DNA from 3 places in the Halochromatium sp. NSM3 genome. Region 1 is predicted to be linked to each of the others. Evidence: predicted binding sites of a transcription regulator. Region 1 holds the regulator's gene; each other region holds the start of a gene.
What was found. The regulator sigma-54, encoded in region 1, starts transcription at its own class of promoters, with help from an activator protein. The targets are predictions, from matches to a motif close to TGGCANGNTNCNTGCTT.
Positions count from the first base shown of each region.

Region 2: AC54T3_RS02580 (THxN family PEP-CTERM protein) is a predicted target of sigma-54. The motif match lies at 1,995-2,011, and genes of this name have one in related genera.
Region 3: AC54T3_RS06355 (UPF0182 family protein) is a predicted target of sigma-54. The motif match lies at 4,446-4,462, and genes of this name have one in related genera.

Region 1 is NZ_JCAQIA010000002.1:97,219-104,594, forward strand. It holds gene AC54T3_RS01615 (PTS sugar transporter subunit IIA) at 1-207, opposite strand, end outside; gene rapZ (RNase adapter RapZ) at 204-1,070, opposite strand; gene hprK (HPr(Ser) kinase/phosphatase) at 1,111-2,091, opposite strand; gene AC54T3_RS01630 (PTS sugar transporter subunit IIA) at 2,118-2,564, opposite strand; gene hpf (ribosome hibernation-promoting factor, HPF/YfiA family) at 2,691-3,068, opposite strand; gene AC54T3_RS01640 (RNA polymerase factor sigma-54) at 3,121-4,608, opposite strand; gene lptB (LPS export ABC transporter ATP-binding protein) at 4,689-5,414, opposite strand; gene lptA (lipopolysaccharide transport periplasmic protein LptA) at 5,414-5,995, opposite strand; gene lptC (LPS export ABC transporter periplasmic protein LptC) at 6,006-6,641, opposite strand; gene kdsC (3-deoxy-manno-octulosonate-8-phosphatase KdsC) at 6,622-7,170, opposite strand; gene AC54T3_RS01665 (DUF72 domain-containing protein) at 7,227-7,376, shown strand, end outside.
Region 2 is NZ_JCAQIA010000003.1:130,030-137,405, forward strand. It holds gene AC54T3_RS02575 (UPF0182 family protein) at 1-861, shown strand, start outside; gene AC54T3_RS02580 (THxN family PEP-CTERM protein) at 1,185-1,943, opposite strand; gene AC54T3_RS02585 (glycoside hydrolase family protein) at 2,260-3,336, opposite strand; gene AC54T3_RS02590 (hypothetical protein) at 3,360-3,551, opposite strand; gene AC54T3_RS02595 (hypothetical protein) at 3,526-4,206, opposite strand; gene mutS (DNA mismatch repair protein MutS) at 4,354-7,290, shown strand; gene AC54T3_RS02605 (carbamoyltransferase HypF) at 7,343-7,376, opposite strand, start outside.
Region 3 is NZ_JCAQIA010000010.1:70,323-77,698, reverse strand. It holds gene AC54T3_RS06365 (carbohydrate porin) at 43-1,326, opposite strand; gene AC54T3_RS06360 (AI-2E family transporter) at 1,374-1,619, opposite strand; gene AC54T3_RS06355 (UPF0182 family protein) at 1,616-4,402, opposite strand; gene AC54T3_RS06350 (DUF421 domain-containing protein) at 4,824-5,381, shown strand; gene AC54T3_RS06345 (DUF2383 domain-containing protein) at 5,523-6,005, shown strand; gene AC54T3_RS06340 (DUF4112 domain-containing protein) at 6,125-6,655, opposite strand; gene AC54T3_RS06335 (DUF1328 domain-containing protein) at 7,043-7,207, shown strand; gene AC54T3_RS06330 (hypothetical protein) at 7,358-7,376, shown strand, end outside.

The sequences.
Region 1 (7,376 bases):
CAAATCCGTCAACACAAGCAGCCCGCCGCCATCATCCAGGCGCTCGGCGCATTGCCGGATCTGGAGGCGCAACTGGTCTGGATCATCCTGTTCATGGACGTCAATCGCAAGCGCCGCCAGCGGGCAGCGTCCGAACATGCGGGTTGCGGTCTCCAGCAATTCCGCACCGATCCGGTTATGCGTGATGAGCAAGACAGCAACGCTCATCCGAGCTCCCGATGGCGGACCAAGACCTGATGGCCTTGCCCTTCGAAGTGCCGCTGTAAGGCGTTCACCATGAACACCGAACGATGCCGCCCCCCGGTGCAGCCGACGCCGATGGTCAAATAACTCCGGCCATCGTTCTCAAAGCTCGGCACCCAGCGATCGAGGAAATCGATGAGATCCTCGCGCATCCGAATCGCCTCGGGCGAGCCTTCGAGGAAGTCCGCCACCTCCGGGTCCAGGCCCGTCAGCGGTCGCAACTCGGGCTGCCAATGCGGATTCGGCAGGCAACGCACGTCGAAGACGAAATCCACCGCCGCCGGGATGCCATTCTTGAACCCGAACGACTGCAGCAACAGCGGCGCCCGCACTCGACCCTTGCGATTGAGGTTCTCGCGGATCAGCTCGCGCAGCTCATGCACATTGGTGTAGGAGGTATCGATCTGGGTCGTCGCCGTGCGGCGCAGCGGCTCGAGCAGGCGCCGCTCAAGCTCGATCGCCTCGGCAAGCGGACGCTCGGCATCGGTGAGCGGATGCTTGCGCCGGGTCTCACTGAAACGCGTGACCAGGGTCGGCGTATCGGCATCGAGAAAGATGACCCGAATCCTGATCCCCTTCGCCTCGAGTGCCTTGACCACGCCAGGAACCTGCTCAAGCAATTCGGGACCACTGCGCGCATCGATGCCAATCGCGGTACCGCCGCGGCCATCGCCGCCCTCGGGGCGGGTCTCCTTGAGCCCGAGCGCGAGATCATGCAGCAGAAACAGCGGCAGATTGTCGATGCAGACATAGCCGATATCCTCGAGCGTACGCAGCGCGACGCTCTTGCCGGCCCCCGAGAGACCACTAACGATAATCAGCTCCATAACACCCTCGCGGAAGCCGGCGGCGACCGCGTCGGACGCGCTATTCGGCGGATGGGTTTGGCGTCGTGCATGGGGTGGCCTCATCAATGGAACGGGCTTGTCGCTCGATCAGATCAGCGCTGGCATCATACCCGCGCAGGCGCAGGATCTGATGACGAACAGCGGTCTCCAACAAGACAGCAAGATTGCGCCCCGGGGCGACGGGAAGCGTGATCTCGGGGATCGCAACCCCGAGGATGGTGCGCGAGGTGAGACTGCCGTGCAGCCGGTCCATGCGTGCCAGCGCCTCGCCATCGAGGGAGCGCATGTTGACGATCAAGCTCAACTGCTCGGCTTGCTGAACCGCCCCCTCGCCAAACATCGCCCGCACATTGAGCACGCCGAGTCCGCGCACCTCGAGGAAATCGCGCAACAGCTCGGGACAACTGCCCTGCAAGGTCTCCGGGCCGATGCGCGCCATCTCCGGCGCGTCGTCCGCGATCAGCCGATGCCCCCCGCGCACCACCATCTCGAGCGCGAGTTCGCTCTTGCCGACACCGGGGTCGCCCACCAACAGCACCCCCATGCCCAGCACCTCGAGGAAGACCCCGTGCAAGGTGGTGCGCTCGGCCAGGGCATAGGTCAGGAAATACTGGAGCCGATCGACGATCTCCTCCTCGGAGGTCGGCGACGCCAAGAGCGGCGTACCCGAGCGCTTAGCGTGCGCCAGAAAATGCGCCGGAGGCTCGATGTCCTGAGCGAAGATTACCGCCGCCGGGCGCGCGGCAAACAGGCGCTCAATCGTCTCGCGCGCGGACGCCTGACTCAGATCCTCGAGATGGTGCATCTCGGCGAGCCCCAGCACCTGCAGGCGGTTTGGATGGATGCAGTTCAGCGAGCCGACGAGACTCTGCGCGGCGCCGCCTGGCAGATCGTCGCTGACCAGCGCCAGTGGCTGCGTGGGCATGGGGGTCAGCCAACGCAGGCGCAGGCGCGGTCCAAGCTGCGCGACCAACCCTTGGAGCGTATCGACGGGTGGCATCGGCGTGAACGGATTCAGCGCTGACCTCAGCGCCGCAGCAAGGCCAGCACGGTGCTGGCGTCATTCGCCTCGCGCAAGGCCGCGCGCAAGCGTGGATCACTGAAGCGCTCGGCCAACCCGGCCAAGAGGCTGAGATGGGCCTCGGTCGCCGCTTCCGGGACCAGCAGACCAAAGGCGAGATCGACCGGCCGATCATCCGGCGCGTCGAAGCCCACCGCCTGATCGAGCTGGACGAAGGCGCCCACGGCATCGTCGATACCGGCGATGCGCGCATGCGGTAGCGCGACCCCCTCGCCCAACCCCGTACTGCCGAGCCGTTCACGCTCATTGAGCAGGTCGAAGACCGCAGACGGGGAACAGTGCGGACCTACCGGCGCCAAGAGTTCGGCCAAGGATTCCAGCAACCGCTTCTTACTCGTGACCTCGACACGACAGCGGATACGTGGCTCTGTGATTAACGTCAGGGGAAGCATCAACTGTTGCTCCAAAAGGAATCGGAGTCGCGCGCCATCGACAGGCGCCTCTGCCGTTCAGATAAAAAAAGAGGCCGGAGCCGACCAGCGCGCGTCGGACTCCGGCACCGGCGTCCAGGCGCTCGCTTAGTGCAGCGGCTCCCGCTCGTCGTCGAGTTCGTCGCCAGGCTCGCCGCTGACGGTTTCACCCTCGGCCTGCGTCTTGGTCGATGCGCCGCGATGACTCTGGCGCTTTTCCTTGTACTTCAGGACCTGGCGATCGAGTTTGTCGATCAGCCCATCGATGGCTGCGTACATATCCTCGTGAACCGCATCGGCGAAGACATCGGCCCCATTCATGTGGATGCGGGCCTCGGCCTTCTGCCGCAGTTTCTCGACACTGAGGATCACATGCACTTTGATCACATGATCGAAGTGGCGTTCCAAGCGCTCGAATTTGCTGTCGACGTAGCCCTTCAGCGGCTCGGTGATATCGACATGATGACCCGTCAGGTTGATTTGCATAGTGTCACTCCTGGGTTTGCAAGCGCACCGTAGCGGCACGTGACGCTGACCGCTACAGGCGCTTGCGCTCGTTCGAGGGTGGGATACCCATGGCCTCGCGGTATTTAGCGACGGTACGGCGCGCGACATTGATGCCCTGTTCGGACAGGATGCCGGCGATCTTGCTGTCGCTCAGTGGTTTGTTGGCCGCCTCGGCGGCGACCAGTTTGCGGATGAAGGCACGGATGGCGGTGGACGAGCATTCGCCCCCCGCAGCGGTGCCGACATGGCTGGAAAAGAAGTACTTGAACTCGAGCGTACCACGTGGGGTGTGCATATACTTCTGAGTGGTCACGCGCGAGACGGTTGACTCATGCAGTTCAAGCGACTCCGCAACGTCTCTCAGGATCAGCGGACGCATCGCCTCTTCGCCGTACTCGAAGAAATCGTGCTGCAGCTCGACGATCTTGGCCGCCACCCTCAGCACGGTGTCGTTGCGGCTCAACAGGCTCTTGATGAACCAACGGGCCTCCTGCAGATGCGTCTTGAGGCAGGTATTCTCGGCGCCATTATCGGCGCGTCGAATCAGCTTCACATAGTCCTCGTTCACTCGCAGTTTAGGCTGCGTGTCGGGATTGAGTTCGACCTGCCAACTGCCGGCGCGCTTGCGCACCAGCACATCGGGGATGACGTAGTCCGGACGATGCTCGCTCATCAAGGCCCCGGGCCTTGGTTGCAAGGAGCGAATCAGCGCCAGGGCGCGTCCAAGTTCCAGGTCCGAGAGCTTGGTATGGCGGCGCAGCTCATCGAGATCGTTGCGCGACAGCGCATCGAACAGTTTCTCGCAGATCATCAGCGCGCCGGCCCGATGCGGGGTCTCTGCGGGGAGCTGGCGCAGTTGCAGCAACAGGCACTCGCGCGGATCGCGGGCGCCGATGCCGGGCGGATCGAGGGCCTGGACGGCGTGCAAGACCGCTTCGATCTCATCGCGTTCGAGATCCTCGAGATCCAGCGTCTCCAGAAGCTCGGCGGGATCGAGCCGGAGGTAGCCATCGGCATCAATGGCATCGATCAGCGCCTCGGCGATCAGTCGGTCGCGCGCCCCGAGATGGCCCAGATTGAGCTGCCATTCGAGGTGGTCGTGCAGCGTCTGCGGCCGCGACTGCTGGGCGAACAGGTCGACCTCATTGCCCGAGCCGACCCCGGCCGAGGCCGAAGGACCGGCATACTGCTCGCTGGCTTCGCTGTCGTAGGTATCGCTCCAATCGCTGTCGAGCGGCAGATCATTGGGCAGCGCATTCGACTCGGCCGGAACCTCGGCGTCAACCGCAGCATCGGCCTCATGGCGCTGGCGTTCGCTCTCCTCGCGGGTCTCGGCGGGCGCGCCCTCGCGCTCGGTCTCGCCCTCGTCTGCCGACTCCAGCATCAGATTGGACTCGAGCGCATCCTGGATCTCGCGCTGCAGGTCGAGCGTGGAGAGCTGCAGCAGCTTGATCGCCTGCTGGAGCTGCGGCGTCATGGTCAACTGCTGACCAAGACGGAGCTGGATGCTTTGCTTCATGCCGAGCGTTGATACGAGTGCGAAAGGCTTGATGGAACCTTGAAGTCTAGTCGAAAAGCCTGCTCGACGGCCAAGGTGCTTTACAGCCGAAAATGTTCACCGAGATACACGGCCCGCACCTGCGGGTCCTGCAGCAACGCGGCGGGAGCGCCGGCGGCAATCACCTCGCCGGCGTTGATGATGTACGCCCGGTCGCAAATATCCAGCGTCTCGCGGACGTTATGGTCGGTGATGAGCACGCCGATGCGCCGATCGCGCAAATGGCCGATGATGCCTTTGATATCGCCCACCGCGATCGGATCGACGCCGGCGAAGGGCTCGTCGAGCAGCATGATCTTGGGCTCGAGCGCCAGCGCGCGGGCGATCTCGAGGCGTCGGCGCTCGCCTCCGGAGAGGCTCAGCGCGAGCGAATCGGCAACATGGCTGATGCCCAGTTCATCGAGCAGCTCGTCACAGCGCTGGCGATGATCCTCGCGACTGCTCTCGGCGCGCATCTCCAACACCGCCATCAGATTATCGCGCGCCTTGAGTTTGCGAAAGACCGAGGGTTCCTGGGCCAGATAACTCAGCCCCCGCTGCGCGCGGGCGTGCATGGGCCGATGCGTGATGTCCTCGCCGTCGAGGAGGATGCGTCCGGCGTCGGCGCTGACCAGGCCGACGATCATATAAAAGCTCGTGGTCTTGCCCGCGCCGTTCGGCCCCAGCAGGCCCACCACTTCGCCGGCGTCGACACTGAGGTCGACACCATTGACCACGGCCCGCCGCCGATAGGTCTTGGCCAGCGCGCGCGCCTCGAGGGTCGGCATCATTGCGCGGGCGCCGGCTCGGGCGTGGATTCGGGCTCGAGCCGAATCTTGACCCGCTCATAGCCTTGGGCGCTCATGCCTGCGGTCACGCGCTCGGTGATGCGGTTGTAGACGATGCGGTCGCTGGCGAAACGGTCTTTCGCTTGGATCAGCACCGCCTCATCGATCAGGGTCAGCTCTTCACGCTCGGCCTCGTACTCCATCCGCAAGGCCTGCCCGGTCACCTCGTCCGGGTCATCATCCAAGCGCTGACGATAGCGGACCGGTTGGCCGATGGCGATGATCTTCTTGATCCGGCGGTCAGACTCGTGATGCACCAGCATCTCGTCGGCCTGAATGCGCAGACTGCCTTGGGTGACCTCGACGTTGCCGATGTACAGGCTGGTCAATTGCTTTTCGTCAAACTCGGCGGCATCGGCCTCGATATACATCGGCTGATACTGATCGTCCTCGAGCGCCCACGCGGGCGTCGCGGCCCAGAGCATCAGGCCGAGCGGCGCCAGCCCGAACAGCAAAAGCTCGAGCAGCATAAGCTCAAGCAGCGCAAACAAGCGGGATGCGCGTTGGCGCTGTTGATTCATCGCGTTCACCTCAACCAGCATCATCATCGTTACCCCGCCCCATCCGATCAGCATCCATCCGAGCACCATCCGCCTGCGTATCATCCATCCGCGCGCGCACAGCCCCGAACAACTGGATACGCGTCTCGCCACCAAGCCAGGCCCGCAAACCCTGGCTTGCGCTCAGCCGGTCATGCTCGCGTTCAACCTCGACATAACGCGCGGTTTCGGCGTAGTCGACCTCGGGTAACACCAACAGCTCGCTGGTGCGAAGCTCGATCGGCGCCGACTGTGCCGTTGCCGCTCGCTGCAGTCGCACGTCCTGCTCGAGCAGCACCTCGTCACCGCGCGCATTGATCCATGCTCGCACCGAGCGGGCGTGCCAGCGCAGGGCCGCAGCGTCGAACAGCCTCAGCACCGGCTCATCCAACTCGCTGCTGTCGTCATCAGGGTAGTGGCGAAGACGCACCGCGTCGAGACGCCGATCGGGCAGCCCCTCGGCATCGAGCGTCACCACGCTGAGCCCTTCGACGATGTAGTCTGGACGGCGCTCACCATCGCGCCCCGGCGCCTTGCTGGCGTCGTCTGCCCATTGCAGCCACAATGCCGCGCTGCCGAGCGCGAGCAAGAGCACGGCTAGGCTGAGTTCACGCCTGGTCAGGAACATCGGGGCGCGCGGCATAGCGCTGCAAGAGCGCATCGAGCTTGCCTTGCGCGGCCAGTAATCCCTCGCAGACCTCGCGCACGGCACCGCGTCCGCCAGGCAAGCGCGTCTGCCAATGGCAATGCGCCTTGACCAGCGGATGCGCATCGGCCACGGCCACGGCCAGACCGACCTGGCGCATCACCGGCACATCGACCACATCGTCGCCGACATAGGCCATCTGGGCATGCTCAAGCCCGCAGGCGGCGCGCAACGCCGTGTAGGCTGGAGCCTTGTCGCACTGTCCTTGGTAGACATGCGCCACGCCGAGGCTCTCCATGCGGATGCGCACCACCTCGGAGCGCCGCCCGGTGATCACCGCCATCGCGATACCGGCCTCGCGCAGCATCGTCATGCCATGACCGTCGCGCGAATGGAACGCCTTGTATTCCTGGCCATCATCGCCGAGGTAGAGACTGCCGTCGGTCATCACTCCGTCGACATCGAAGATCACGAGTTCGATCGCCCTTGCGCGCGTGTTGAAGTCGGTCATGTGCTTCTGGCTCCCCCGAGTACCCTCGTGCCCACTCTCCGGCCTATGATACGCGCATGAGCAACGCAACGATGGTGACCGCGCGCGGCTGGTGGGATTTGGCCGATCGCGCCACATTCTACCCGGACGACTTGCCCGAGGATTGGCAGCTGACCTATTTCGCCAACTGTTTTCGTACCACCCTGCTGCCATCCTCGGTCTGGAGC
Region 2 (7,376 bases), on a different contig from region 1:
ATGGCAAGTCCGATCGATAAGGAATTCAACTATATCCGCAATTCCGTGAAGATCGTGGTCGATGCCTATACCGGCGAGATGAACTATTATCTTGCCGATATCGATGATCCGATTGCGCGCGCCTACCAGCGGATGTATCCCGGCCTGATCAAGGGCATGGACCGGTTTCCGGACGCGCTAAAAGCTCATATCCGTTACCCCCGGGATCTATTCTCGACACAGATGTCTGTGTATGCCAAGTATCATCAGGCGGATCCGGCTGTCTTTTATGGCCAGGAAGACCGCTGGATGTTTCCGCAGATGTCACGCGGGGGCGAAACCAAAACGCTGTTGCCCTACTATGTCACGCTGAACCTGATCGACCACTCGCGGTTCGAACACCTGCTGCTCGCGCCCATGAATCCGAAGGGGCGTGACAACATGCGTGCCTTTGCGGTGGTGAGTTCGGATGCGGAGCACTATGGTCGGATTGTCGTCTATAGCTTCCCCACCGGTGTGCTGGTGCTGGGGCTATCGCAGATTGACGCGCTGATCGAACAAGATTCCGCGATTGCCGAACAATTTACGCTCTGGGGGCGTGGCGGCGCGAATATCCAGCGCGGCAAGCTGATCCTCGTTTTGATCGACGATGTCATTACCTATGTGCAGCCGGTGTATCTGCAGGCGGCGCATGGCGTGAAGATTCCCCAACTCAAGCGGGTGATCGTGAGTCAAGGCGGCAAGGTGGCGATGGAGCCCTCGCTCGAAGAGGCGGTTGCTGCTCTCCGCAAGCGGCAGCGGCAGCGCGCCGAAAAGGAGCGCGGAAGGCCTCAGCAGCGGCAGCCGTCCCAGCGCGCCCAGCGCGTCAGATCCGACCCCTGACTGAGCGCAAGCCCGACCTGATGGCGCGCCGATCGCTCATCGGCTTCACCCTCTACTGAACGCGCAACTCGCCCAGGAATAATTGGCCAACCTCAACCGCAGTACTTACTGCGTGGGCACTACGTCGACTATGGCATTGATGGGGACTTCCGCGCGCCTTGCACTCGCTGTGCGGTGCATCGTCCAGGCATCGAAGATGCGTCGTGCGAGAAATCCCTTCGAGACGTTCTGTGGGAGCGGGTCCGCAGGGGGAGAAATCCCACGCGGCCACCTAGCACTCTAGTTATGGCGAGGGTCAACCCTGACCCTCTAGGAATGATGGCTTAGGAACGGCGACGACGCAGAGCAAGGCCAAATGCAGCGGCTCCGATCGCCAGCAGCGGCAGGGCACCGGGAGTGGGGACTTCCTGCGGGATGATGCTGCTAAAGGAAGCTAAAAGAACCGCCGTGTTCGCTTGGTTCTCGAGAGTCAGGAACTCCTCGGTGAAGCTATCCGGAAGGTCTACCGGGATGGTTGAGAATCCAGCGATCGTCAACCCAAACACGACATCGTCGATCGTGATCGTGCCCGGTGTGCTAGTGAGGCTGAAGGATACTAGGTCAGGGCAAGGTTGTTCGCCACCTGCTGCGCAGGGAGTAGCAGTGTTAGGCGTCTCGAAGTGATCGAACCTGAACACACTCGAAACGGAAAGATTCTCACCAATCTTGATATCGGAGTCATCGAAAATATCGATGACGAGATTGATCTGAAGATCTGCCGAGTCCAAGAAAGGCTGAAAGATTGGGAAATTATTGTGCGTAAAATTACCAATCTCGAATAGCTCTTCTGGAACGATACCCTCGATAGGCGTTACTTTGTCCTCGAAGACATAGCTGCTTTGGCCCAGTTCGCCCGCCGGGCTACCCCAGCTCATCGTATTTACTCTATTACCTGTTCCAGTATCATTGACGATTCCTACAGAAGCAGGATCTGGGTTTGCCCAATCGCCGTTAATACTGATGATGTCGATTGTTGCCGCGCTGGCGGAACTCGCAAAAAGTGCACCCGTCGCGATTCCGGCGATCAAGAAAGTATTGCGCATGATAAATAACCTCAGTCTATATCAGGAGAGTTGAAAGAAGGAAATAAACATGAGCAAAAAATATGCCAATAATTTAAGTCAATGATAATTGTCATTTTATCTGACAGTGAAACCAGCCACGCAGGGTGAGTGTAAAGGTGACCGTTCAGCTCCACCTGCCAAAATCCACAGCAGCGAACGAAGAAACAGAGACTTAGGTTCGTTTAGGCCCAAAATATGGAGGGGAGGGCTGAACGCGTACGCGTAAATGCGTGTAAAGGTTATCGACAGACAACCCAGCTAGTGCATTGTCAGGAGGACATCGTCTAAAGCCTCCCTACCGGCATGCTGGTGCTCGGGCTACCCAGCGCGCCCAGCGCGTCAGATCCGACCCCTGACTGAGCGCAAGCCCGATCTGTTGACGTGCAGCCAACTCATCGCCATGACCGAGGCCGGTCTCGTTGCTGCCCACATAGTAGAGCCGCCAGGAGCCGTCCTCCATCGGCACCAGGCAGGGCGTGCCGACCGCGAACGCATCCCAGGCGCCCGAGCCGCTCTCGGCATGGGCGAAGATCGAGCCGTCCGGCTCCGAGCCCGGTTGTCGCGTCCAGTGCACGCCGTCGTCGGACTCGGCCAGCCCGATCGAATGGCCATTGCCGGCGACGCCTTCGTAGACCATCAGCCAGCGCCCCTCGTACCAAAGCACTTGGCGAGTCCCAATGCCAAGTCCATCGAAGGCCTCCGGCTCGCCGGGGCCGAGCACCTCGCCGCGCTTGCGCCAGTGCAAGCCATCATCGGATTCGGCTAGACCGACGCTAAAGACCATCCGCGCCGGGTCCAGGCTGTGATAGTAGAGTCGCCAGAGGTCATGGCGCACCCGCACCACCTGCGGCCAGCCCAAGCTGGCGGCATCAAAGGCATTGGGCTCGCCGAAGTCCAACAAGGCACCCTGATACGGCCCGTCCAGACGTTGCCAATGCAAGCCGTCACGCGAGATCGCGCAGCCCGGTCGCAGCCGCAGGCCTTTGACATCGAAATGCCCGATCCGGAACCGGCTGTGATCACCGCCGAGATACCACATCCAATACAGCCCGTCCTCATAGCGCACGCAGCTGACGCCGATATGGGTCGAATCGAAGTGCGCTGGATCAGGATGGGCCTCGAGCGCGGCACCACGCGTGAGTGGGCCACTAATGCGCGTCCAGTGTAGCCCATTATCCGATTCCGCCAGGCCAATACGCCCGGTCGGCAGATGGATCTCCGGGTCGAAGCCCTGCTCACGGCCGTAGTACCACATCCGCCAACGCCCATCCGGCAGGCGCAGCACACAGGGACCGGAGACACGTTCGTCATCCCACTGCCCGGCCGGTCCTGGTCCGAGCAACAGGCCTGCTTGCGTTTGATCGGTTGTCATCGATCGCTCCTGCTGATCTGTGTTCAAAATAGCTGCAGACCCATCGCCTCCAAGCGTGCGATCGCCTGCTGCTCGATCTGCGCATGCCGCTGGCATTGGACCAGGACGCCGTCCTCGATGTACTCGATTCGCTCCCGGTGCTGACGCGGATCGACCATGACACCGGCATAGTCGAACAGCAGACGCGCCTCATCCTCCCATTGCAGCTCTGTCATCGGCGCCCCGTCCCTGCCAACCGCTATAGACCGGGCGTGCTGGCACCTCTTGGCTGTGCAAGCGCAGGCAAGGGGTCGGTGCCTCGACCTCGACCTCGCGCTGTTCCAGCTGCGGCGGTGGCGGCAGTTCGAGCCCCTTGAGCCGCTGGCGCGTCGCCTGCTCGAAGGCATCGAGACCGGCCAGCGGGATCGCCGGCGCACGCACCAAGGCGGTGGTCTCGCGCTCGCCCAGCGCGGTTTCGATGGGGCCACACTCGCCCGAGCTGGGATCCAGATACCAGGGCGGGCTCAGCGGCAACAGCCCCTCGCGCTCGGTCTCGAAGGTCAGATGCAACTGTGAATCATCGCCCCAATGCCAGTTCAATGCGCCGGCGACGGACTCGCCGCGCACCAAGCGCGGCCCGTCCGGATCTTGCCAATGGCCACGCTCGGAGCGCAGGACCGCCTGTAACAGCTCGACCCCCAGTTCATCGTCGAGGACGACCTGATCGCTACGCCCATAGAGACTACTCGAGGACGCCTGCGCCTTGACCAAGGCGATGACGCGGCGGTCTTCGGGGCGCATGAAACGCGCCTGCGAGGCGCTCTGCGGATTGAACCGCGACAGCTTGCCGTAGCCACCACTTTTATTGAGCTGTTGTTCGTCGAAAGCCATTGTGTTGCTTTTCTGATCCTCATGCCTTGCCGTTGCGAAGCCGGCGATACTACCCTGCAGCCGCCTACCCAACCAGGACTGAAACGATTGAGCGCGCGTACCACAACACCCGACGAGCGAGACGAACACCTCGCCAAACACACCCCCATGATGCAGCAATATTTGCGCATCAAGGCCGAGTATTCGGACATGCTGCTGTTCTATCGCATGGGGGATTTCTACGAGCTGTTCTTCGAGGACGCCGAGCGCGCCGCGCGGCTGCTCGACATCACCCTGACCAAGCGCGGTCAGTCCGCCGGGGTGCCGATCCCGATGGCCGGCATACCTTATCATGCCGTCGAAGCCTATCTGGCACGGCTGGTGCGTCGCGGCGTCTCGGTGGCGATCTGCGAGCAGAAGGGCGATCCAGCCAAGTCTAAAGGTCCAGTCGAGCGCGAAGTGGTACGCATCGTCACGCCCGGTACCCTGACCGACGAGGCGCTGCTCGAGGAACGACAAGAGAATCTGATTTGCGCCCTCGCTGAGTCTGGAGCTAACTCCAAGGCCAAACCGAGTGCCAAATCGCTTGCAAACTCTGAAGCCAGCTCGGGAACTCAGGCTGCAACGAACGCTGGATCCGCGTCAGAGACCCAGTTCGGCGCAGCAGCTAGGCCAAGCGCCAGTTCGGGCGCCAGTTCGGGCGCCAGCTCAGACGTCGACTCAGGCGAGCGCTTCGGGCTCGCGGTGCTGGAGCTGGCCAGTGGACGCTTCTCGGTGCTCGAGATCGACGGCCGGGAGGCGCTCATCGCCGAGCTTGAGCGCCTGCGCCCGGCTGAGCTGCTGCTGAGCGAGAGCAGCCGACTGCCCGAGCAACTCGGCGAGCATGCGGCGACTGGGCTGGCGGCCGGCATCACCCGCCGCACGCACTGGCAGTTCGACGCCGACAGCGCCAAGCGGCTGCTCCGCGAGCAATTCGGCACTCAGGATCTGAAAGGCTTCGGCTGCGCCGGGCTGCGCCTAGCGATCGGTGCCGCCGGCTGTCTGCTGCAATATGTGAAGGAGACACAGCGCGTCGCCCTGCCCCATCTGCGCGGTCTGCGCACCGAGACCCGCGATGATGCGCTGATCCTGGATGCCGCCACCCGCCGCAACTTGGAGCTGACACGCTCGCTCAGCGCCGCCTCGGACGCGAGCGCCGGCCACGGCGGGGGCACTAGCGATCAGCATACGCTGGCTGGCATCATGGACCGCACCTCCACCGCGATGGGCGCACGCCTGCTGCGGCGCTGGATCAACCGCCCGCTGCGTGATCGTCGGGCGGTCGGCGAGCGGCATCAGGCCATTGAGGCGCTGCTAGGATCCGGCCTGTTCGAGGCATTGCGCGAGGAACTGGCCGCAATCGGTGATCTGGAGCGCATCCTGGCGCGGGTCGCGCTCGGCTCGGCGCGCCCGCGTGATCTGGCGGCCCTGCGCGAGGCGCTCGCGCAGCTGCCAGCGCTGCATGCCGATCTGGGCATGGCCGAGAGCCCGCGCCTCGGCCAGCTCGAGACCGAACTCGGTGAGCACCCCGACCTGCTCGCCCTGCTGCAACGTGCCCTCATCGAACAGCCGCCGATGCTGATCCGTGACGGCGGCGTGATCGCGCGCGGCTATGATCCCGAACTCGACGAACTGCGCGATCTGGCCGAGCACGGCGATCAGTTCCTGATCGACCTCGAGCAGCGCGAGCGCGCGCGCACCGGCATCAGCACGCTCAAGGTCGGCTACAACCGCGTGCATGGCTACTACATCGAACTCGGTCGCAGCCATGCCGAGCGCATCCCCGATGACTATCAGCGTCGCCAAACCCTGAAGGCCAGCGAGCGCTACATCACCCCCGAGCTGAAGCGCTTCGAGGAGCAGGTGCTGAGCGCGCGCGAGCGCTCGCTCGCGCGCGAGAAACTGCTCTACGATGCCTTGATCGAGCAGCTACAAGCGCGCCTTGAGCCGTTGCAGGCAAGCGCTGCGGCCATCGCCGAGCTGGACGTGCTCTGCAACCTGGCCGAGCGCGCCGAGCGGCTGAACTGGAGCCGCCCAGAGCTGATCGAGACGCCGGGGATTCAGATCGAGGATAGTCGCCATCCAGTGGTCGAGCAGGTGCGCGCCGAGCCCTTCGTGCCCAATGGCCTCAGCCTCGGCGATGCGCAGCGCATGCTGGTCATCACTGGCCCGAACATGGGCGGCAAATCGACCTTCATGCGCCAGGTCGCGCTGATCGTCGTGATGGCTTATGCCGGCAGCTTCGTACCCGCAGGCGCCGCGCGACTGGGCCCGATCGATCGCATCTTCTCGCGCATCGGCGCCGCCGATGATCTGGCGCGAGGTCGCTCCACCTTCATGGTCGAGATGGAAGAGACCGCCAACATCCTCAACAACGCCACCGCCAACAGCCTGGTGCTGATGGACGAGATCGGCCGCGGCACCAGCACCTTCGACGGCCTCTCGCTGGCCTGGGCCTGCGCCGAGGCGCTCGCCGACCAACTGCGTGCCTTCACCCTATTCGCCACCCATTACTTCGAGTTGACCGCGCTACCGGAGCGCCATGCGAGCGTGCGCAACGTGCATCTGGATGCCGTTGAGCACGGTGAGCGGATCGTCTTTCTGCACAGTCTGCGTGAGGGAGCGGCGAGCCAGAGCTACGGCTTGCAGGTGGCGGCGCTGGCGGGCGTGCCGGTGGCGGTGATTGCCCGCGCGCGTGAGCATCTGCGCCGACTCGAGGAGCACTCGGTGGAGCGCGATCGAAGGGCGATGCAGCTGTCGCTATTTCCGGCCGAGTCGTCTGAGCCGGCGGCGGCGCCAGATCAGGCGTCAGTGCCCTCTGATTCAGCACCTAGGACATCCGCAGCGTTCTCGCCTGCGTCCGCGTCCATATCCACGTCTTCGGCGTCAGCGGAGCAAGCGCCAACCCTAGCATCCAGTTCGACGCCAGCGCCGCCCATGATCCGCGAGCCGAGTCCCAGCCCAGCCTTGGAGGCATTGCGCGAGTTAGATCCGGATGACCTCAGTCCGCGCAAGGCACTTGAGACGCTCTATCGGTTACAGGCGTTGGATCGTGGTTTGGATTAGTTGTAGGTCCATGAAGTCCGGTCTGGGCCGTTTCCGGACCTTCCGACAGACGCTACGAAACTGCAGCGATTGCCGCCTGCCCGAGC
Region 3 (7,376 bases), on a different contig from region 1:
AGCGATCCTCCTCGAAAGACTATCGCCTGCACGGACCGTGGCTTAGAAGGTGACGCCAAACTGCATGCCGAGCACTGTGGCATCCGGGATGTCACCGGTGCCGCCTGGCTGGTGCACATACTGGATGTCCGGCTGGACATAGGCGAACGTGGTCAATTGCACCCGGTAGCCCAGCTCGAACATCCATTCGTAATCCGGGTCACCCTGACCGAGCGCCTGTTGCGCCTTGGCGTAGTCGTTGCTCAATGTGCCGTAGGTGGTACCGAAGATCAGCCGGTCGTTGGCACGGCCGTCGAACAAGCCCAGGTACTGGGCGCCCAGGCTGACCTGGAAGGGCACCAGGGCGGGCTGCTGCTGGTTGGTGTAGGCCAGGGTGCCGAACAGGTACAGACCCTGATCGGAGGCGCTGGCTTCCTGCGTCACCTGCTGGTCCATCTGCGCGTAGTAGCGGATGAAGCTGTCGGTGGTGTCGTCGGAGTCGAAGTTCGGCATCTCGAAGTAGACGTTGTTGAGCCCCAGCGCAAAGTGGCCCGGCTTGCTGTTCCAATCCCAGCCCCAGTCGAGTTGCAGCATCACCGAGACGCCATCATCGTCGCGGAACGCGAAGTCGGTGCCGTGCTTATCCGGGTCCCACATCAGATCGATCAGCTGGTAGACGCCGACCTTGGCGCTGAAGTGATCCGTTGGCTGGAACCTGTAGCGCGCCCCCCAGACCGGGAACGGGTAGGAGGTCATGACGCCGTCGAACAGCACGGCGCGGATCTGGCCGTTGATGCTGTTGTTGAGATAGAAGCCGTAGAAGGGCGAGCCGGCGAAGTCGTCAGTCGCGGTGATGCGGCCGAACTTGAAGGCGTGCTCGCCGTCGGCCCAGGTCTTCTCCAGAAAGGCGCCGTAGAGGAACCAGGTCTGGCCGCCGACCAACTGCATGACACTGTAGATGTTGCCGATATCGTCGTCGATGCTGGCGCCATGGCGGTCGATGCCGCTCAGGGTGAAGGTCCAGCCATCGAGGCCGGCGAGCGTCTCCAGGTCGAATTGGGTGCCGATGTACAGGCCGCCGGCGTAAGCGGTTCCCTGCTCGAGACCACCGCTGACATTGCTGGCGACGATGGCGTTGTAGTAGCCCCAGAAGCTGATGCCGTCGTCCTCAAGTGCCGCGCGGCGCCCATCCCAGTCGCCGAGCAGAGTGTCACCGTCAGACCAGCCGTCGGCCGCGGCACCGTTCAGTGGCAGCAAGAGGAATGCGCCCAGGGCCAGCGTCCGGTGCAGGGTGAGGGCAATGGCAATGGGTTTGAATACCGTCGGGGTGCTATGGATGGTCTTCATTGTGCTTTGCCTATTGGTGCGAGCGTTGCCCGGCTTTCGCCGCCGGCCTAGCCTTGCGCCCCGTCGCCGCGATCACCCGGAAGGTCGACCGGCTGACCGCGCACCTCGTCGATGTACAGCATTTTGACCAAGACCAGCGCCACCGCAGCCAGCGGTGTCGCGACGATGATCCCGAGAGGGCCGAAGGCGGCTGCGGCCAGAAATGTGGAGACTAGCGCCAGGGCGGGCGGCAGATCGACGGCGCTGCGCTGAATCATCGGCATCAGCAGATTGTTCTCGACCAGCTGGATCACCAGGTAGAACGCGCTCGCATACAAGAGGCAGTTGGCCGTGGCTGCTCATCGCTGGTGCTCCTGCTTGCGCCTTCGGTCTCCGGCACCACCGAGGGCGGCTCCAGCGGCGCCCTCTCTTTGCGTGCTTGGCGCGCCTCGGTCTTGGCGTCCCGTGCCTTCTCGAGGATGAGTTCATTCAGACTGCGGACACCCTCTTCGAGGGTCTCCTCCATGACCACCAAGGGGCCTTGGCTGACGATCACCCGAGCGAGCTGGGGCATCCGCGACTCCGCCTCAGCCTCCAGGAAAATGCCCTGGATATAGGTGACGATACCGTCGATCGGGACCACGACCATGCGTCCGCGGTCGGCATTCGAGCCCTGTTGATTCCAGAGCGTCAACTCTTGGGTGATGTACGGGTCCTGCTTGATGAAGGCGTCCACCTGCGCCGGCCCATAGACCAGGGTGCCCTTCGGGAAGTTGTAGACGACGATGCGGCCGTAGTCTTCGCCGTCGCTTCCGACCAAGGCGAGCGCCCGCATGCCGCGCTGGCCGCGCGGGGTCATCGGCACGAAGAGGCTGTACTGGAAGCGATCGGGGTGGATCAGATTCAAGGTCAGGTAATAGGAGGTGACCGCATGCATGTTGTCACGCCACTCGACACTCGGGAACTCCCAGACGTCTTCGCGGTTGTAGAACGTCTGAGCATCGTTCTGGTGATACTGGGCGTAGACGTCCATTTGCACATCGAAGAGGGCTTTCGGGTAACGCACATGCTGCTTCAAGGCCGTCGGCATCTCCTCCATGCGCTTGAATAGCTGAGGGTACATTCGCGCATAGGCGACGGCGATCGGGTCGCTGGGGTCGGCCAGGTAATAGTCGACACTGCCGTTGTAGGCGTCGACGACGATCTTGATCGACTCGCGGATATAGTTGAACGGCCTTGCGAAGTAACCGAACCGGCCGTCGTAGGGGGTCGCGTTCGGATACCGGTCGGAGTGGGTCACGGCATTCTGAATCCACCACAGGCGCCCCTCGGCCATCACCAGATAAGGGCTCGGAACCAGCGTCAGGAACGGGGTCAGGGTCTTGATGCGTTCCTGGACGTTGCGTCGAAACAGGAGCTTGCTGTCGTCGGTGGTCTGGGTCGTGTAAAAGATGTTCTGTTCGCGGAAATAGATCGCGAACATGAGCTTGTGGAACAGACTGCCCATCGGCACGCCACCGTCGCCGGTGTAATCGGAATAGTTGACCTCGTCCTTGGAGGCGTAATCCAGCTCTTGGCTGGCGTTCGGGGCGATGACGGGCAGGTAGGTGCCCACGCCGTAGTACAGGGCCGGCTGCTCGAGGGAGAGGCCGGACAGGCCGGCCTTGATGGTTGGCGGAATGCCCTGGATGAGCCAGTTGGTCGGCTCGGCGGCGTCCTGCGCCGCCGGGGTCATCACCGCGCCGTAGCCATGGGTGTACTTGAGCCAACGGTTGACCCAAGTCTGCAGCGGGTCGCGGAGCTTGTTGATGTCGATCTCGCGGGCACCGAGGAACACCTGCTGGTAGCTGTCGTTGATGGTATAGCGACCAACGTCGATCTGATGGAAGCTGTAGTAGGAACGAATCTCTTGCAGGTCGCGATAGACCTTGAGCAGCCCGTCTTCATCCCAGACCGGAACGTTCTGCAGGCTCCGCTCCATCTCCGGGGTGACCTGCCCCCATGCGTCCTCGCGGATCGCGTAGTGCCGGGTCTCGACATCATCCAGCGCATAGGCCGCGAGCGTGGCATTGATGTTGTTCTCGATATACGGGGCCTGACGGGACAGTTCGTTGGGCTGAACGATGAACTCCTCGATGCTTGCGCTCAGCGCTGGCGTATAGCGGGAGGCAACCACGACCAGCAACAGCGCCGTCGTGCCAGCCAGGGTTTTCAGCCTGCGGCGGGTATTGAGGAGATAGACGAGCAGGCCGCCCACCACCAGGGTCAGCACGCCCGAGGCCCAGATCAATGGCAGCGTCACCTGCATCTCGGCGTAGCCGGGGCCATAGAACACGGGGAGATGAGCATCGGTGTACAACAAATGCTGAGTGTCGCCGACGAAATATAAGGCACCCATCACAAAGACCAGCATGGTGATCAGGCTCAGATGGATACGCACACCGCGGCGCAGAATGCCGTGATCCCTGGGCATGGCCTTGTGCTCGGCCCAGTAGAGCAGCGCGAGCCCGGCCAGGACGATCAGCAATGCGACCAGCGTTTCGGCGAACAGGAGTTCATACAGCGGCAGGGAGAAGAGGTAAAAGGAGACGTCGAAACCATACATCGGGGCTTGCGCTCCCATGTCCGGCGCTAGCAGGTACATCAGCGCCGTCTCCCAGTAGACCAGCAGTGGCAGCGCGACCACGATGGCCAGTAACAGCGTCAGGGGCAGATAGACCGCCAGGGAGCGCTGCTGGAACTTGCGATAGAGCTGCCGCGACGGTCGCTTGCGCTGCTGCGGGGGGATATCCGGAGAGCGGTTCGCTGAGAGAGCATCCGCCGCTGAGTTGTCGTCGGCTGGGCGTCGGGCACCGAGGTATTTCCCGCCGACCCAGAAATTGATGAAGAAGAGGGCAAAAAAGAAGCTGACGCCAAGCACATACACCAGCGTCGCATAGAGCTGGCGGGACCAGAAGTAGCCTGCATAGCCGAGCGAGTCGAACCACCAGAGATCGACCCAAAAGCCATTGAAGGCAAGGGCTAGGACCGCTGCAATCACGAGGATGGCCAGCACCGCACCGACGACATATAAGGTGAGCAGTTTCCAGGAAGGCATGGCTTCTCCATCCAGTTGCAAGGCGATGCTGATCTATTGAGGGAAGCAAAAGATATGCCGCAGCACTCGCGTAGCTCAGCGACTGCGTCCCCGGGCAGGAGCCCTCCGGCAGCTGGGAGCTGCGCGCGTCCGCCGGGCGAGATGCGGCGGACCTTGGGTTGCGACGGACGGGAGCGACCCGCGTGTGGAACGGTTCAAGTCAACCGCTGTTGGTGAATTTGAGCCACGACCCCGCGCAATGCGGCTCAATCATGGTGGGCGCGTCGGCAAGGGCGACGCTTGGCATGGCACATGCAAAGACTGGGGGGGTACTGCCGATTGTGGCCGTGCACGGGCGCAGTCAGCACGGACATCACAGCTTGCCAAAGGCGCAATTCCATCGGCGTTATCCACGCTAGCGGCAATCTATTGGAGAATGGCCATGGAGCAAATCTTTTTCGACCAGGGCTCAGCGCTGCTGAGCACCTTGGTGATCGGCGTGCTCTCCTATGCGAGCCTCATCGTGCTGCTGCGGATAAGCGGTAAGCGAAGCCTATCGAAAATGAACGCCTTCGATTTGGTGGTGACGGTCGCCTTGGGGTCGGTGCTGGCGAGCATCCTGCTGAGCAAGGACGTGTCACTCGCTCAAGGGGTACTCGCGCTCGCCTTGCTGCTTGTTCTCCAGTTCATCATCACCTGGCTGAGCGTGCGCGTCGGCTGGGTCCGACGGTTGGTCACGGGTGACCCCTCACTGCTGCTGTATCAGGGTCAATTCCTCCCTGACGCGCTCAAGCGAACACGGATCACCCGTGGTGAGGTGCGCGCGGCAGTCCGCAGCGAGGGCCTCGCAACGCTCGATCAGGCCGAAGCGGTGGTGCTGGAGACGGATGGCTCTTTCAGCGTTGTCAAAACCGGAAACGGGACCGCCGAATCCAGTCTCACCGGGGTTGACCTGAGTGGAGTTCCAGGCCAAACGAAACGGCCCAAGTCGCCCACCTAGCTGACTGAGCTAGCCGCAGCACCCGACAGGTGCCGCTCCGAGCCGCCATGCTGACGCGGCTTTAACGCTTACCTCGACATATCGGTTGCGTTAGATCACGCACCTAATCGGCAACAACATTGACTGTCACGGGAGAAAAGCATGAGCAAGCGGACCAGAATCGACAGACGGGAGTTTCTGCGCACCGCATCCGGCACGATGGCCGCATCCGATCGACGCCTACCGGCAACGCGAAGCCCCGGAACTGCCCAAAATTATCGGGAGGCGATTGAACGCCTTGATGACGCGGAGAGCAAACAGGAACTCGCGAAGTTCATGGCCGATCATGAACGCCATACCGAGGAACTCGGCGCCCATCTGCAATCGATGGGTGAGACGCCGCCGACCGAAGGCGGTGGTATGAAGAGCATGCTGACCCAAGGCAAGGTGATGCTGGCTGACCTCTTCGGTGATAAGGCACTGCTCAAGGCAATGAAGACCAACGAGGATGATACCAATACCGCCTATGAGCGTGCTGTCGAGCAGGATGACTCGCCGGCAGAGGTGAAGGCACTGCTTGAGCGTAACCTTGCGGATGAACGCCGCCACCGTGAGTGGATCGAGGCGCGCGCTGAGACCTTATAGGTTTCGGAGGTGATTCAAAGGACTCGGCGGCGTCGGGACCGCGCCGAGTCCTATCCAACCCAGCCAAGAGACTGGGCACAGGTGGAATTGGACCGCTATCGCGTCATTTGAGCCTACGGTCACAGCAGCGAAAGCAACAACCCCAACAGCCAAAGCGCCAGGGCAACCAGCGCGACGACCGCAGCTGCCATCAGGGCGATCAGCCCACCCACCACGAGTGTGCTGTGGCGTCGGACTTCCCGGGGGTTGTCGAGGTGGTCTTCAAGCAGCTGAACGTTGCGTCGATTCGCTTTCCAAACGAAGTCGAAGAGATCTCCTACCAAAGGGATGATGCCGACCGTGGTTTCGATTAGCACATTGACCGCCATGCGCATGAGCACGATCAGAGGCGCCCCGAGGCGGCGAGCCTCGAGGATGATGTAGGAGGAGAGGCCAGCACCCGTGAGATCTCCGATGCCCGGTATCAGCCCGATGACGCCATCCCAGCCAACGCGATAGCCGCCGGGCAGGGCGATAGCCGAATCCAGGGTGTGAGCGAGACGGCGCAGCCTGCGCCGCGCAGCGGCCTCTTCGGCCGGCGGCACCGGACCCTGGCTGGCGTCGTCGATGAGAGGCGTCGCTGCGGACGCTTCGTCGGTGCGCTGTTGCATCGAGGTCTCCAAGAAATCAGGCTTGTGGCGCGGTACCGTCCACGCCTTGGTAGTAAAAAGCAGATCGCGTGCCAGGCAGGGCATTCAGTCGCCTATTCAGTCGCCGCTTCCAGTGGCGCAGCAGGCGTCACGCGGGTGGGTGCTGCGTCCTTTCAATGACATTGGTTGAGCACAGCCGACTGGGGGTTGAAAGAAACCGCAAACGGCACGCTGGTCACCAGGAAAATGACAGCGGGTCAGGCAAATGCGGGCTTGGATGCGAGTTGGTCTGCCCTTTGCATCATTGCAGATAACATTGCTGGAAGCGGACGCCATGCGGCTCCGTCCATCGGCGATGGACTAGGCTGATCCCTCAGCCACAACTGATCAATCAATTGGAGGTGAACCATGATTCAGTGGGCACTCATTGCTCTCGTCGTCGCGATTATCGCAGGCCTGCTCGGGTTTTCGGGTATCGCTGGCGCTGCCACGGAAATTGCCTGGATCCTGTTCGTCGTCGGGCTTGTGCTAGCGGCCGTATTCTACTTCCGCGGGCGCAGTTCGACGCTTTAGCAAGGGGCTGATGACGGGCCTCATTGGCCAACATCAGCATGAAACGTGAAAACGCGAGTGAATGAGACGGCGACCGCGCGTTGGATGCCATGGCATTTAACGGCATCCAATGCGCCGACCGTCATTGACAACCAACTCAGGAGATTTGTGATGAACCAACTGGTACTGC